DNA from 2 places in the Paenibacillus sp. EKM211P genome. Region 1 is predicted to be linked to the other one. Evidence: predicted binding sites of a transcription regulator. Region 1 holds the regulator's gene; the other holds the start of a gene.
What was found. The regulator Rex, encoded in region 1, represses fermentation and respiration genes when NADH is low (regulators of the CRP and FNR family bind a similar motif). The targets are predictions, from matches to a motif close to TTGTGAAATATTTCACAA.
Positions count from the first base shown of each region.

Region 1 (7,897 bases):
TCTCTAAGGGGATGTGACACCTAAATTAGTGCGACAGCAGCCCTTCAAAGGCGGCTTGTGCCTCATGTTTGATACGTTCCTCGTCCATCGTCAGGCATTCGCCATTTTTCACAACCTGACGGCCGTCTACCCACACATGAGCCACGTCTTTGGCACTTGCAGAGTATACGGCATGAGAAATAAGATCTGTACGCGGCAAGAAATGGGCCTGATCCAGATCTAGCGCGATAAAGTCAGCCTTATTGCCTGCTGCCAGCGCTCCTACCTCTTTTAAACCAATCGACTTTGCACCATACTCTGTTGCCAGACGTAGTGCTTCATTTGCAGGAACTGCCGTTGGGTCGCCAGATACTCCCTTGTGAATGAGTGCCGCCAGACGCATTTCCTCGAACATATCCAGGTTATTATTGCTGGCAGGACCATCTGTTCCGAGTGAAACAGTAACTCCTGCACGCAGCAATTCAGGCACTCTAGCTACACCACTTGCCAGCTTCAAGTTGCTGCCTGGATTATGCGATACCGCCACACCTCGTTCCGCTAACAAAGCTATTTCTTCGTCGTTCAAGTGAACGCCGTGGGCAACAAGTGAAGGACGGGAGAAAAAGCCAAGCTTATCTAAGTGTGCAACTGGACGCAAGCCGTAGTCGCGTACGTTTTGTTCAACTTCGGCGATCGTCTCGGACATGTGCGTATGCAATGGTAAATCGAGATCATGTGCTGCTTGAACAAATTTCTCAATAAACGCAGGCGGGCATGTGTATGGGGCATGAGGAGACATCATTGTTGTGATACGTCCGTCTGCTTTTCCATGCCAGTTACGCGCAAAAGTCACGGCCTCAGCTAGCTTGATCCGCTGTTCTTCTTCTGAACAGAGTCCAATGGCTCCACGCATCAAACTTGCACGAATGCCCGACTCTTCAGCTACACGAGCCACCTCATCCATATGATCGTACATATCCAGGAAAGTCGTGGTTCCACCTTTCAGCATTTCCAGCACTGACAAAGAAGTTCCCCAGTACACATCCGTAGATGTAAACTTGGCTTCCATAGGCCACATTTTTTCCTGAAGCCACACTTGAAGTGCCAAATCATCTCCATACCCTCGCAGCAGAGACATCGCCGCATGACCATGAGTATTGATCAGACCAGGTAAAAACAATAACCCCTTGCCGTCGATTGCTTCTGTCTCTTCCTCACCCGCAGGCAAAGTCTCGCCAATGTAAGTAATACGGCTATCCTCCACAATCATAAAACCATGGATTACCCCAGCCTCGGGTCCATTCACGGCAAACGAGCCGTTTTTAATCATCCATTTATTCACTGTCATATTGTGCTTCTTCCTTTCCGTCCTCCAGATAATAAGCGAGGCTAAGCAAATCAGTTGTAAAGTCTGTGGCATGTATCCGAATGTTAGCCGGTGCCTTGAGAATGATAGGTGCAAAGTTCAAAATCGCTCCAATTCCACTCTCAATCAGCCTATCAGCTACGTGCTGTGCCTCAAAATCAGGTACAGTAATAATCCCGATTCGTATATTTTTTTCTTTCACAGTCGCTTCCAGTTCATCCATCGGCTGTACGACCAAAGTATTGATTCTGGTCCCAACCTTATCCGGGAACGCATCAAAAACCGCCACAATCTTCATATTGTCTTTTAAATAAGCATTATAGTTCGATAGGGCTTGACCCAGATTACCCGCTCCGACCAATACTACATTAATTTGCTGGTCGATTTTCAGGATATGGCGTATTTTCTCAATTAGATAAGAAACATCGTAACCGATGCCCTTCCGACCAAAATCGCCAAAATAGGCAAGATCTTTACGAATTTGGGCCGGATTCAAATCTAACCTCTGTCCCAGCTCTTGAGAAGAGACCGTAGCCACCTCCCGTTTGTGCAGTGCATTCAGATAACGTAAATATACGGGTAATCTCCGTACGACAGCCTCTGAAATTTTATCTGATTTCATACTTGCTCCCCCTAATTGTAACGGACTTTAGGTGTCCGTCCGTTGTGCCTCTGTCTCCGGGGCAGATTGGAGCCATTCGGCGATGCGGGGCACCATTTGCTCCGATGGCATATGCTCCATTTTTGGTCCCGGTAACGAGTACAAAAAGTGCTTTCCGTAATAGGATTCGATCACACGCGTATCGTAAACGATGACGACTCCGTGGTCGCTCGCTGTACGTACCAATCGCCCAAATCCCTGTTTGAAGCGAATAACCGCTTGTGGTACAGACAGCTTCATAAATGGATTCTTCTTCTGCTGCTGGAGCAACTCACTTTTGGCCTCCAGTAACGGGTGATTGGGCGGTTGAAACGGCAAGCGAACGATAGCCAGACAAGTCAAAGCTTTCCCTGGAATATCGACGCCTTCCCAGAAGCTACTAGTTCCCAGCAATACAGAAGCTTTCGCTTCCTGAAAACGGCGGGTTAGCTTGCTGCGACTCCCACTGTCCACACCTTGTCCTAACACGGTAATATCGCTGGATGCTAACGCCTCTTTGAGCGGCTCATACACTTGCCGGAGCATCCGATAGGAAGTAAACAGAACGAGCATTCTCCCCCGCGTTGCCTGGGCAGTCGCTCCTAGAGAGCTAACGAGCATCTCTACAAAATGTGCATCTCCTACACTGCCCTTCACACTCGGAAAATCTCGCGGAATGACCAGCAACACCTGATCCCTATAATTAAAGGGTGATGGGAGCTGTGACGTCATTAATCGTCCTTGATCTGCGGCCTCCTGCAAACCGAGTTGATCGGTCATGTACTGAAACGATTTATCTACCGATAAAGTAGCAGATGTCAGAATAATACTTCTTTTTTTGTCAAAAAACATTTCTTTCAACTGGCGGCTCACATCGACGGGCACCGCATAAAATTGCAATGATTTACTCCGGAATTGTCCACTCGCTTCAAGCCAATATACGGTTGTTTCATCATCGAGTCGTATAAAGAAGCGCAAATTTTCCCTAATCCCCGCCAAATCCTTAAGCAGACCCGTGATATCTGTAATGAGACTATCCGCCGCATAATCGTCATGTTCTTCCTTGACATCCAGCATCAGCTTGTCGCCCTTGCGCAAAATTTCGCTCAATGTTACATAAAGCTGATTTTCCAATGCCGCCGCCTGATCCCACTTTGCAGGCTTGGCTGACGGTTTGAGACGCGAAGAAAATTGCCCCGTTTCACCTGGTGTGGCATCAGTTCGCTCCGGCAACATGCCAAACAGCTTATCGCTTAGTAGGTCCCAAGTTTCCTTAACCTCTAACACAAGTGGGTACAACTGATCAATGACCGAGGCCCATTCCGTCGACTTCTCATGCCCCGACTTTGCCAACTGCTGACGTAACGAAGGCAATTGCCCATTCTTGCTGTCCTTGAACAATCGAGTCAGCGTATGCACGAGTGTGAAATATTTCATATGCATGCCCAGGTGCTTACCAGCTACTTCCTCTAGATGATGTGCCTCATCAATCACCAAGTGTTCATAGCTAGGCAGCAGCTGATGACTTGCTTTGACGTCGGTGAACAGCTTGGAGTGATTCGTTATAACCACATCCGCTATTCCTGCTTCATGACGTGCACGATGATAGTAGCATTTGCGGAACCATGGACAAGAACGACCAAGACAGGACTCGGAATCACTAGCAACCGTTTCCCAAAAATCCCCTCCACGATTGCTCAGGTTTAGTTCCTCATCATCACCGGTTTCTGTCAGAGTCAGCCAGACAATCATTTGAGCCGCTGTAATCAAGTCTTCCTTTGGTGTCGCGAAGTCTCTTCTGTTTATTTTATGTTCAAACTTACGCAGACACAAATAATGCCCCCGTCCCTTAAAGATGGCAGCCCGGAACGGGAAGGGAATCACTTTGGTCAGCATCGGAATATCACGCTCTCGCAATTGCTCCTGCAGATTAATGGTATGCGTGCTTACGGTGACCCTCTGCCCATATTTTACACTGTGATACAGTGACGGAAGCAAATAGCCCAGGGACTTCCCTGTTCCTGTACCCGCCTCGATCAACAAATGCTTATCTTGACTCAGGGCTTGATTTACACTCTCAATCATTTGTATCTGCGCCTCGCGCTCCTCATATTGGCTCAAGGATGAACGCAAATTGTCCCGTACATCATTCATATACTGCTCAAAGGAAACGCCTGACAGTGGATTCGGATCATCTTCTCTGCGTGGAGCAGCCAGTTCAGTCCAATCTTCCACTTTAAGCGCAAGCTGACGAAAAAACTGATGTTTCTCCAAATCCTGAATAGGATCTAGCTCTTTCTCTTCTCGTATGCCGTCAAGAAACCAACCCAGGTCGCTGTCTTCCTCTGCGAACAAATCGCTAAGCCGCTGTATCGTTATCAGAGGCAGTGCTTGAAGCTCACCCAGACACTTTAAAAACACCTCAGCCGTAGCCAACGCGTCGCTGTCTGCTTGATGAGGGCGGTCATGCGCCAGCCCAAACTCTGAGGAAACAAAACCTAACTGATAAGAAGATAACGATGGAAACATAATTTTCAGAAAATCCATCGTATCCAAAATTCTACCGCTAAAAGGTAAATATCCACACCGGTCCAAAGCGCTTTGCAAAAAATTAAAATCAAACGCCACGTTATGACCGACGAGTACGACATCGTCCAGCATAGGCACGAGCTCCATCATCATTTCTTCGAGTGCAGGTGCATCCTTGACGTCATCGTCTGTAATTCCGGTCAATCCGGTGATAAAAGGTGGAATAGATCTGCCAGGGTTTACATAAGAGCCGTAAACACAGGAAATGCTGTTATCATGATCTATAATTGCAAGTCCGACTTGAATGATGTCATCCGCGGACTGGGTGCCTGTCGTTTCAAAATCCAATACCGCAAATTTCATTCGAGCTTAATCCTTTCTTATGACACATACAATGATAATAACTCTGTATAATAGCATAGCAGAAGATTGCGTGTTTGGAAATTAAGACAGCCAAAAAAGACGATGCACACGCCGCCTAAGGAGGTGGGCATGCATCGTCTTACTCGGTGTCTGACAACTACATCCAGGTCAACATGGAGCTGTCGTAGCGAAGCTTTTCGACACCGGACAAACAGGCTTGCATATTGTGCAGTGGCTCGGGCAACGTTGGATCGAACTGATGCGCGAGAGCAAAATATTTTTGCGCCTCTTTTACGTCAGCCTGCTTTGCCATCAAACAACCCAGCGCATTATAGATGACCGCTTTTAGCCCTGGCTGTTCAGTCAGGTGCAGCACCTTTTGAAACTGGCTTATAGCCTCTGCTGGATCATCCAGTTGAAAATGAGCCATTCCCATATACATGTGACTCTGCCAGCTGTTCGGAAAATGCTGTAGCACCTGCTCAAATTGCTGGATTGCCTCCGGGTACATAAGTAAGCGATAATACCCCTGCCCCCTGTTAAATGCCGGTAGCTCCTTTTCAGGCAGCTCAGCGTCAGACATGTCGGCCTCTGCAGAAAATCCTGCTGCACGCAGGTAAACCATTTTTTCCTCAAAGGCCAGCCACTCATCCATAATTCCGTCACTCATTCTCCGCAGCAGACTCCAGTGCTGTAGCAGCTCCTGTCTGCGGGGGCCCTGGGCTGATGGGTAATGCTTCACGATATCATCTAACATGCTGTTCATTTCTGCGAATACATGCTGGAACATGTGCATCCCGCCCTTACGAAAGATGGATTAATACACTCACATTTTTCGCTTAAAAGACGGGTTTCATCCGCATTCCCATTCATTACATGATCGTTGCATGTACTTCCTTGTTCATCGTTTGGGCTGGTTTATTATGTTCATCCACAAATACCACAGTTGGTTTGTATGTTTTGGCCTCTTCATTCGACATGGAAGCATAGGAAATAATAATGACTGTATCACCGGGCTGGACCAGACGGGCTGCCGCACCGTTGAGACAAATCACGCCGCTCCCACGCGGTCCGGGGATCACATAGGTTTCCAGTCGAGCTCCATTATTATTGTTTACAATTTGAACCTTTTCATTCTCCAGTAGATCCGATGTCTCCATTAAATCCTCATCTATGGTAATACTTCCCACGTAGTTCAGGTTAGCTTCGGTAACCGTCGCGCGGTGAATTTTTGATTTCATCATAGTTCTAAACATGGGAAAGTACCTCCACTTTCTGTATTCTTATATTATCAATCAGTCGGGTATTCCCAAATTTTACAGCCAGCGCAACAATGACGTCTTCTTGCACATCACATAGGCGCTGCTCAGGGCGAAGGGGCTCCAGGCCAGGAAATGTTAATATTTCAATATAGTCAATATCTGCCAAAGGAGATGAGGTAATGGTCGACTCCACCATTTGATGCAACTGCTCAATCGTAATAATGTTCTGTACAATATCTTCGCTCACTTCTTGCACCTTGCGCAGTGACTGGGACAGCACTAACGCCTGCTCTCGCTGTTCCGCACTTAAATAGACATTACGGGAGCTAAGGGCCAAACCATCGGCCTCTCTAACGATAGGACAAGGTATGAGGGTCACATTCATATTAAGATCAGCCACCATTTGTTGAAGCACAGCAACCTGTTGCGCATCCTTCATGCCAAAGAAGGCCAAATCAGGACCTACCATGTTGAAAAGCTTGGCTACCACTGTAGTCACACCATCAAAATGGCCAGGACGGGAAGCGCCGCACAAGCGGTCTGTCAAAGCGGATACGCGAATTTTGGTTTGAGTTGGCTGTGGATACATTTCTGCTACAGTCGGCAAAAAGACAATATCCACGCCTTCGCGCCGTGCTACTTCCAGATCACGAGCTTCATCGCGAGGATAGCTGTCCAAATCCTCGGTAGGTCCAAATTGAATCGGATTAACGAAAATACTAAGCACGACCGTATCTGCCATTTCACGCGCCTTTTGCATCAAGCTCGCGTGCCCTTCGTGCAGGTATCCCATTGTTGGTACAAAGCCGACTTTATGTTGTTGTACAGAGGCAGAATCGTGTACCATTTTTGCTCTATTGGCCCCAAGCTGCCGATGCTCGGCAATAACCTTACGCAGTTGAGCCACTTCTCTTACGATGATCATGACTGTGATTCCACCTTTTCCTTAGCTTGTTCCTGCGCTTGTCCTTTTGCCTGACCGTACAAGGACTCCAGGGACTCCACAACGCGATCATCCGCGCTGAACACATGCTCTGCGGCCGGGAATGCCCGCCCTTTCACATCGCTCACATACTGCTCAATGCTGCTGCGGATCAAGCCGCCAACATCGGCATAGGTTTTAACAAAACGTTTGCTGAAATATGGCGATGCATATTGAATTAGATCGTGATAAACAAGTACCTGACCGTCACATCCACGTCCTGCACCGATTCCAATGGTTGGAATGGAAAGTTCTTTAGAGATCGCCGTTGCCACTTCCTCAGTCACCAATTCCAGTACAATACCAAAGGCACCCGCCTGCTCTAACGCCTTGGCATCAGCCATTAACCGGCGTGCGTCTGCTTCGTCCTTACCTTGAATGCGATAACCGCCAATCTGATTAACCGATTGCGGAGTAAGTCCGATATGTCCTAGCACAGGTACACCTGCCTGAACAGTCGCTTTTACGACATCGGCAATTTCAGCTCCGCCTTCCAGTTTAACAGCATGCGCATGCCCTTCCTGCATCAAACGACGGATGCCTTGAAGGCTTTCGGATATGCTGCCGTGATATGTCATAAAAGGCATGTCCGCTACGATAAATGTATGCTCAGCGCCTCTTGCCACTGTCCGGGAATGGTACACCATATCATCCAAGGTCACAGGGATGGTTGAATCGTAACCAAGAACTACGTTACCCAGCGAGTCACCCACGAGAATGATATCAATTCCCGCCTCCTCGGCAATTTTAGCCGATGGATAATCATAGGCGGTCAG
Region 1 is NZ_JAAMNS010000004.1:341,684-349,580, reverse strand. It holds gene G9G57_RS09930 (amidohydrolase) at 26-1,327, opposite strand; gene G9G57_RS09925 (redox-sensing transcriptional repressor Rex) at 1,314-1,967, opposite strand; gene dinG (ATP-dependent DNA helicase DinG) at 1,995-4,877, opposite strand; gene G9G57_RS09915 (tetratricopeptide repeat protein) at 5,035-5,667, opposite strand; gene panD (aspartate 1-decarboxylase) at 5,750-6,133, opposite strand; gene panC (pantoate--beta-alanine ligase) at 6,126-7,064, opposite strand; gene panB (3-methyl-2-oxobutanoate hydroxymethyltransferase) at 7,061-7,897, opposite strand, start outside.

Region 2 (7,897 bases), on a different contig from region 1:
CACTACCATGGCCTTAAATGCTTTTTCGGGGTGCTGCAAAAAAGCGACCAGTGTCATGACAACTTCACATCCAGAGAAGACAAGAATAGTTGATTTTAGCCCCTTGATGACGGGTAATATTCCGTCACTCAATACGGGGCGAAGGTGATCAATTTCGAAGATTCTTAAGCTAAAGAGAAAACAGAAAAGCAGAAAGAAGAGACTGATTGGAAGTACAATTTGGTACAGCCGCGCGATGGGATTAATGCCTCCAAAAACCAAATAACTCCCTACCCAGATGAATGGAATCACAATCGCCCAAACGGGGGTTCCTTCAAGTAGGAAAAACATGGTCACTTCAGCTAAAACCCGAATCTCAAAGCCAGCTATGATTATAAAGTATAGGATCAGTAGCACGCTTAAAATTCCACCCGGAATTGTGCCCACGATTCTTCTGGAGTATTGATACACGGTTTTCCCGGGGAACTGCTGACTTAATTTCACCATAATCCAGACGACGAATATGACAATACCTCCACCGATGAGGACAGAAAGCCATGCATCAGGAGTCTGTACCTGTTCAGTTACACCTCTCGGCAGTGTCAAGATCCCTGCGCCCAATACGGTATTGGTCAGGAATACAGCCCCCTGCTTCGTTGTGATCTTATCATCAGAGCGTCTAAACACAGTAGCTCCTCCTTCGTTATTGGGCATCATGATCTGCGTTTGCGTTGCTGCGTTTTCATCATGACAGGTCTTCGTTTCATCAGAGATATAGGAGCCCGGATGTATAAATCCTTCCAATCGCTTGGTCGCATAGGGGAAAAGGGAGTTACATACGGCACGCCAAAGCTTTTCAACTTCGTTAGATGGATACAAATTAACAGAAAGAACAATATGGTCCCAAACATGCCGAGGATTGCTGCAAAGAGCATTCCGACAAAACGCAAAAGACGCAAGGTAATGCCCGCACTGTATGTCGGTATCGAAAACGATGAAATGGCAGTAACCGCAACCACAATCACTAGGAATGGACTAACGATGCCCGCATTTACAGCTGCGTCGCCGATGACCAAGCCTCCCACAATGCCCATCGCAGGGCCAATGGGTTTGGGCAGGCGAATGCCGGCCTCTCGTAGAATTTCGATAGAGATTTCCAAAATCATGACCTCTATAACGGATGGGAATGGGACGCCTTCACGGGTTTCGATAATGCTAATGACCAGCTTGGTCGGAATTAAACCGGGATGAAACGATATAAAAGAAATGTACAGAGCAGGCCCCATAAGCGCTATAAAAGCCCCGCTAAATCGTAGCAGACGTAATAGTGTCCCGGGAATCCATCGCTCATAATAATCCTCGGGAGATTGAAGCAGCATACTGAAGGTCACCGGGACAATAAGTGCAAAGGGGGTACCATCCAGTAAGATCGCAATTCTTCCTTCCAACAAAGCATTAATGACACGATCGGGACGCTCTGTGTTATGAGCCTGTTGGAATGGACTTAAATAATTGTCTTCGATAAGTTGTTCCACATACCCAGATTCAGGTAAAAAATCCATGTCTATTTTTGATATTCTGCGGCTTATTTCTTCAAGCAGATCCGGATTCACAATATCCTTTATATACGCGATAACCAGATCCTTTTTGATTCTGCTTCCCACTTGGAATTTCTTCATTTCCAGACTTTTATTTAAGCCTTGGCGTCGAAGCATCGAAGTGTTTTCACTCAATACTTCCGTAAAACCGATTCTGGGACCCCGAAGCAATGCTTCAGAAGTTGGCTCATTGACGGAGCGAATAGTGCCATTAGGAGGGCCCACCAGTAGCGCTTCCTTCATTCCTTCAATTAATAGGGCGGTATGACCTAAAAGGATGAACTCGTACAGTTCCTCCATACGGGTAACTTCACTAATTTGCGTAAGTGGCATCAGGCTTTCTTTTATAAAAGAGTTACTTAACCCTTCCGGTTGTTCCTGTTGATCCTGACCCTGCTGGCCCTCAAACATCAAGACCTCTAATACCTGCTCGCTCATAAGCTTTTCATCCTGCATACCATCTATGAAGACTAACATGGACCGAGCATGAAATTTCTTCACCATAAACTCACGAAAATGCACATCACTATTTTCGCCTATAGCTTCACGAATTGCCTGTAAGTCGGAATCATAATTTCCTGTAATTTTAGAGCTCGGTTCATGCTGCTGATCCATGGGACCTTCGTTATGTTTGGATTTGGCTCCTTTACTGCCGACAAACGAATAAATCGAGGTGTTAATATAATAAATTCCTAAAGGAATAATCAACGCGAGACCGGCTTGAAAGAGTGTACTCCAGCTAGGAAAATAAGAAATGATTTTAGACCACATGATGATTACCTCCAAGCAATTCAATTCATTCTCCCTTAAGATACAAGTTGTTCATAAAGTATTCCTTATAACGGTTGTATTTACGCATGAATTGGAAAGATTCATTCGATGACGCTGCTATGATTTCCGGTCCTTACCTTAATCCCTTGAAATAGAATAGGGAAATCCCTGAATATTCATAATTTTAACTACATTGTGATTGAAATCACATATAGACCTATCTGCTGTATTAAAATAGAAGCATAAACAGAATTTCATAGGAACGTTGGAGATGTCGTCGGATAGGGAGTATCGTCGAATGAATGGAGGAACCGGTATATGATAAACAGTAAAAAGAAGCTTGTGGTTATAGGGAACGGGATGGCTGGTATCAATACGGTCGAACAAATTTTAAAATTAACAGATAAATATGAAATTACAGTCCTGGGAAGTGAGCCGCATCCGAACTATAACAGGATCATGCTCTCTTATGTGTTGGAAGGTAGTAAAACAATAGATGATATTATACTGAACGATTTGCAATGGTATGCGGATCAAGGAATTACTTTATATACAGGAAAAATGGTTAAAAGCATCGACGGTGAGCACAAGAAGATTCGCACCGAAGACGGACTGGAAATTGACTACGACGTGGCTTTGGTAGCTACCGGCTCACAATCGTTTATTCTGCCTATTCCGGGTAAAGAATTACCAGGCGTTATTGGTTTCCGGGATATCGCCGATTGCTCGGCCATGCTGGAAGCGGCAAAGACCTATAAAAAGGCTGCTGTCATTGGCGGAGGTCTATTGGGGCTGGAGGCAGCTAAAGGCTTGGTCAACCTAGGAATGGATGTTACGGTCGTTCACTTAATGGAAGATTTGATGGAACGTCAGCTGGACCGGGAAGCGTCTGCGATGTTGAAGGCAGAACTGGAACGCCAGGGAATCAAGTTTGCTATGCAAATGCAAACTGCGGAGGTGTACGGTCAAGATCGGGTACAAGGACTGCGCTTCTCGGATGGAAGTGAGCTGGAAGCGGATTTGGTGGTAATGGCCGTCGGAATCAAGCCTAATATCCAGGTAGCTGTGGAAAGTGGTATGGAAACGAACCGTGGGATTGTGGTCGATGATTTGATGAAAACATCCTTGCCGGATGTATATGCCGTAGGGGAATGTGTTGAACACCGTGGGGTCTGCTACGGTCTGGTAGCTCCGCTGTTTGAACAGGGAAGTGTAATTGCCAAACATTTGGCAGGCGCGGATACCGAAGGTTATGCAGGATCGGTAGTTTCAACCAAGCTCAAAATTTCAGGGGTGGATGTTTTCTCAGCTGGCGAATTCATAACCCAGCCTGAACATACGGTGATTGTAGCAAAGGATGAGTGGAAGCGCACATACAAAAAAGTGCTGCTTCGTGATAATAAAATTGTGGGGACTGTACTGTTCGGCGATGTGAGCGAATCTGCTAGTCTTCAAAAATATGTGCGTCAGCAAACGCCAATGACAGATGAGATATATGGACAGCTGATGGGTACCGGATGCAGCAATCACGGGGCGAAAACATCATCCGCTGAAACGATGGCCGATGACGAAATTGTGTGTGGCTGTAACGGTGTAACTAAAAAGGCGATTGTGGATGCAATTAATGAAAATGGATTAACCACAGTCGATGAAATTAAGGCATGTACCGGAGCTACGCGTTCCTGTGGTGGATGTAAGCCAGTTGTTGAACAAATTTTGCAATATGTTCTTGGAGACAGCTTCAAGACGTCAGCCAAGCAAGGAATATGTGGTTGTACAACATTGAGCCGGGATGAGATTGTGGAAGCGATCAAAACCAAAGGGCTCACAACTACGCGTGAAGTGATGAATGTACTGGGTTGGCATAATGATGAAGGATGCTCCAAATGCCGTCCGGCGCTGAATTATTATTTAGGGATGATTAACCCAGATACCTATGAAAATGAGGGAGATTCCCGCTTTGTAAATGAGCGATTGCATGCGAACATTCAAAAGGATGGAACGTTTACAGTGGTGCCAAGAATGTACGGCGGTGTAACGACTCCAGAGGATCTGAAGAAAATAGCTGATGTTTCTCTTAAATACAACGTTAAAGTCGTTAAAGTAACTGGGGGACAGCGGCTGGATTTGATTGGTGTCCGTAAAGAAGATCTGCCTAAAGTGTGGGAAGAACTCGATATGCCTTCAGGATATGCCTACGCGAAATCACTTCGTACGGTTAAAACCTGTGTTGGATCGCAATTTTGCCGTTTTGGTACACAGGATTCGATGGGAATGGGAGAAGTGCTGGAACGGAAATTTGAACGACTGGATTTCCCAGCAAAATTCAAATTAGCAGTTAATGGCTGTCCACGCAACTGTGCGGAATCATGTACAAAAGATATCGGAATCGTAGGCAATGACGGGGGCTGGGAGATCTTTATCGGTGGAAACGGCGGTATTAAAGCACGGTTGGCTGATTCACTCTGTAAAGTAAAAACGGACGCTGAACTGATTGATATTGTAGGAGCCGTGATGCAGTTCTATCGGGAAACAGGGCAATATCTGGAACGTACTTCGGAGTGGGTGGAACGGATCGGTCTGGAAGAGATTCAGAAGGTTGTCGTTCACGATACCGCTAATCGACAAGCTTTAGTAGAACGTATTGAATTTGCACTACAACAGGTCGAAGACCCGTGGAAAAAGATCATCAATGATGAGGATACACGTAAAAATCTATTTGAAGTTGTCACTCCATCTATTGTGTAATTGTATCTAAAATGCCTGAGGAAGGGAGCAATCAAGCAAATGATCAAGAATGCCGAATGGCTTGTCGTCGGTCACAGTAAGGATTTTCCGACTAGAATAGGACGTACCATCCACATTAAAGGGACTGAAATTGCTGTTTTCCGCACTTCGGAGAATGAGCTTTATGCTGTTGAAAATACCAACCCTCATCCCAAAGGAGGTCCTCTTACAGAGGCGATAGTATCGGGACATTATATTTATGATCCTTTGTATGACTGGAAAATTGATTTACGCACGGGTACCGTTCAAGAGCCCGATCACGGGCAAATTAAAACGTTCGCCGTCTGTGAAGAGGGAGAAGAAGTGAAAATATCGCTCGAAACGGTTTAATTTATTTGAAGGAATGAAAATAAAAAGGGCTCGACAGGAATAATCCTGTGGGCCCTTTTCGTTTTGGATTAGGTAATGGTAACGCCTGCACTTGCGTAGCCCACCACGGTATTAACGAGAGAAATTCCTGTAGCTGTGGCAGAGAAAACCATAAGCAGACGGGTTTGTGCGGTTACGGGTATTGCCAACCCAGTAGCAATACCACTAGAAGTCGTTCCTAATGCAACGATGTCAGTTAGCGGGGGGGTCAATGTAACGGTAGCTCCGGGAACGGCTATAAAGGTGTTATTAGGTGTCGGGGAACTAAACAACTGGGCAGTAATGCTAACGGATGATCCCAAGAGGGTTAGAGCAGCAGTTGTACTGAAATATCCGGCAATGGATGTGATTACACCACCCCGTGGAACGGAGAAAGCAAAGTTAATGACTGATCCTACAAGCGTACCTGTGAGATCAATGATACCGCCTACGAGACTAATGCCTGTTGCTGAGCTTCCAAAGCCGATTAAACTTGTGGTTCCAACCAGTCCGCCGGCAATGGTTGTCAAAATTGCTGGTCCACCCGAAGCAAATGGGATGATTGCCCCCGAACCAGTGGCTCCAGTAACGCCTGTAACCCCTGTGGCTCCGGTAGCTCCGCCAACACCTGTTGCGCCCGTGGCTCCGGCGAGTCCTGCCGTGCCCACCGCGCCCGGCAGGCCATCGGCCCCGGTCGGTCCAGTGGGTCCAGCGGGTCCGACCGCGCCAACTGCGCCCGGCAGCCCATCGGCGCCAGTCGGTCCCGTAGCTCCAGCAGGACCGACCGCGCCCACCGCGCCCGGCAGCCCATCGGCGCCAGTCGGTCCCGTGGCTCCAGCAGGCCCGACCGCACCCACCGCGCCCGGCAGCCCATCGGCCCCGGTCGGTCCAGTGGGTCCAGCGGGCCCGACCGCGCCCACCGCGCCCGGCAGGCCATCAGCGCCGGTAGGTCCCGTGGCTCCAGCAGGACCGACCGCGCCAACTGCACCCGGCAGCCCATCGGCGCCGGTCGGTCCCGTAGCGCCTGTTACACCTCCGGGAGGTCCAGCAGGCCCTTCAGGTCCGGCGGCCCCGATGGGCCCTGCGGCTCCGACAGGCCCGGCAGGTCCAGCGGCACCTACAGGTCCAGCAGCTCCCGGAGGCCCAGCAGGTCCAGCAGGTCCTTCAGCTCCGACAGGCCCAGCGGCACCTACAGGTCCTGGAGACCCGGGAGGTCCTGGAGGGCCCGGCACACCTGCTGGACCAGGCGCACCACCAGGCCCCACAGGTCCCGGAGGCCCTTGTGGGCCGGGCTCCCCTGACAAATACGGTTCACTTAGTGCGTTGCTAACCGTCGTTCCCGCAGTTCTGATTGCACGGATTAAACTATCTTTAAGAGTTGGACTGAGGGATTCCTGTAGAACGATGGACAATAGGGCATCCAACAGTTGCTGTAATGTAGTACCTACGCTGATCGGAGAGAAAGGCGTGGCTTCTAACGCTACTATAGCAAGCTCCAACGCCGCCAGTAAATCTGCCCTAGCCCCGCCTCTAAGTCTTAAACTTTTCGCCAGAGACAGTAATTGTCTTAAAATCTGTTGCAATAAAGATACATTAGCCGCAGAAGGGTTTGCGAATACAAGTGGGATGATCGAGGTCAATTCATTAATAAGCTTGAGAAGCGTTTCGATACTTCTAATATCTCTTGATGGTTTGCAGTCCTCATCTTTTTTTGAAGCACCACTGAACCTGAACGGTCTTTTATGTTTCATGCTCAAGTATCTCCTCCTCATTCTGCCTACTGTAGAGGTGACAGATGGTTAATCGCCCCGTTTTACAGATATTCATAATATATTTATTGAAGTGAAAAGGGTGAATACACAAGCAAAGCTTAATAAAATATTGATAACAAAAGCGCGGTTCCCAAATGCCTGGGACCGCGCTTTAGTGTGTAGTCTATTAGATTATATGTCTTCGGCAGATTTATTTGAAAATTCGTACCAGCAGTTCAGCCATCTCGCCTCTGCTAATGGCGGCTTTCGGTTTGAGCGTTCCATCAGGATACCCGCTAATCCAACCCGAGCCTATGGCTTTCTCGAATGCTGTGGAAGCCCAGGAAGCAATCTGCTGATCATCCTTATAGGATTGCAGTCCAGTAGGGCTGGAAACGGATGTCTGATTCTGCATCGCGTGTGACAGGATCACCATCGCCTGTTCACGGGTAAGGCTCTCATTAGGTCCGAACGTCTGAGCAGTTAGCCCTTGAATCCATCCCTGACGGTAAGCGGCATCCACGGCCGATCCAGCCCAGTGCCCCTTCATATCTGTAAATGAGGTAGACAGGCTCTCGTCTCCAGTAGTTCCTAAAGCCCTGATCAATGTGGCTACAAATTCTGCACGGCTCACCGCACGCTCAGGGCGCATGTTGCCGTCTT
Region 2 is NZ_JAAMNS010000013.1:152,280-160,176, reverse strand. It holds gene G9G57_RS18220 (GerAB/ArcD/ProY family transporter) at 1-666, opposite strand, end outside; gene G9G57_RS18215 (spore germination protein) at 693-2,348, opposite strand; gene nirB (nitrite reductase large subunit NirB) at 2,667-5,096, shown strand; gene nirD (nitrite reductase small subunit NirD) at 5,136-5,465, shown strand; gene G9G57_RS18200 (exosporium glycoprotein BclB-related protein) at 5,534-7,234, opposite strand; gene G9G57_RS18195 (immunoglobulin-like domain-containing protein) at 7,446-7,897, opposite strand, start outside.
Region 2: the regulator Rex is predicted to act here: its motif matches at 2,542-2,559, upstream of nirB (nitrite reductase large subunit NirB).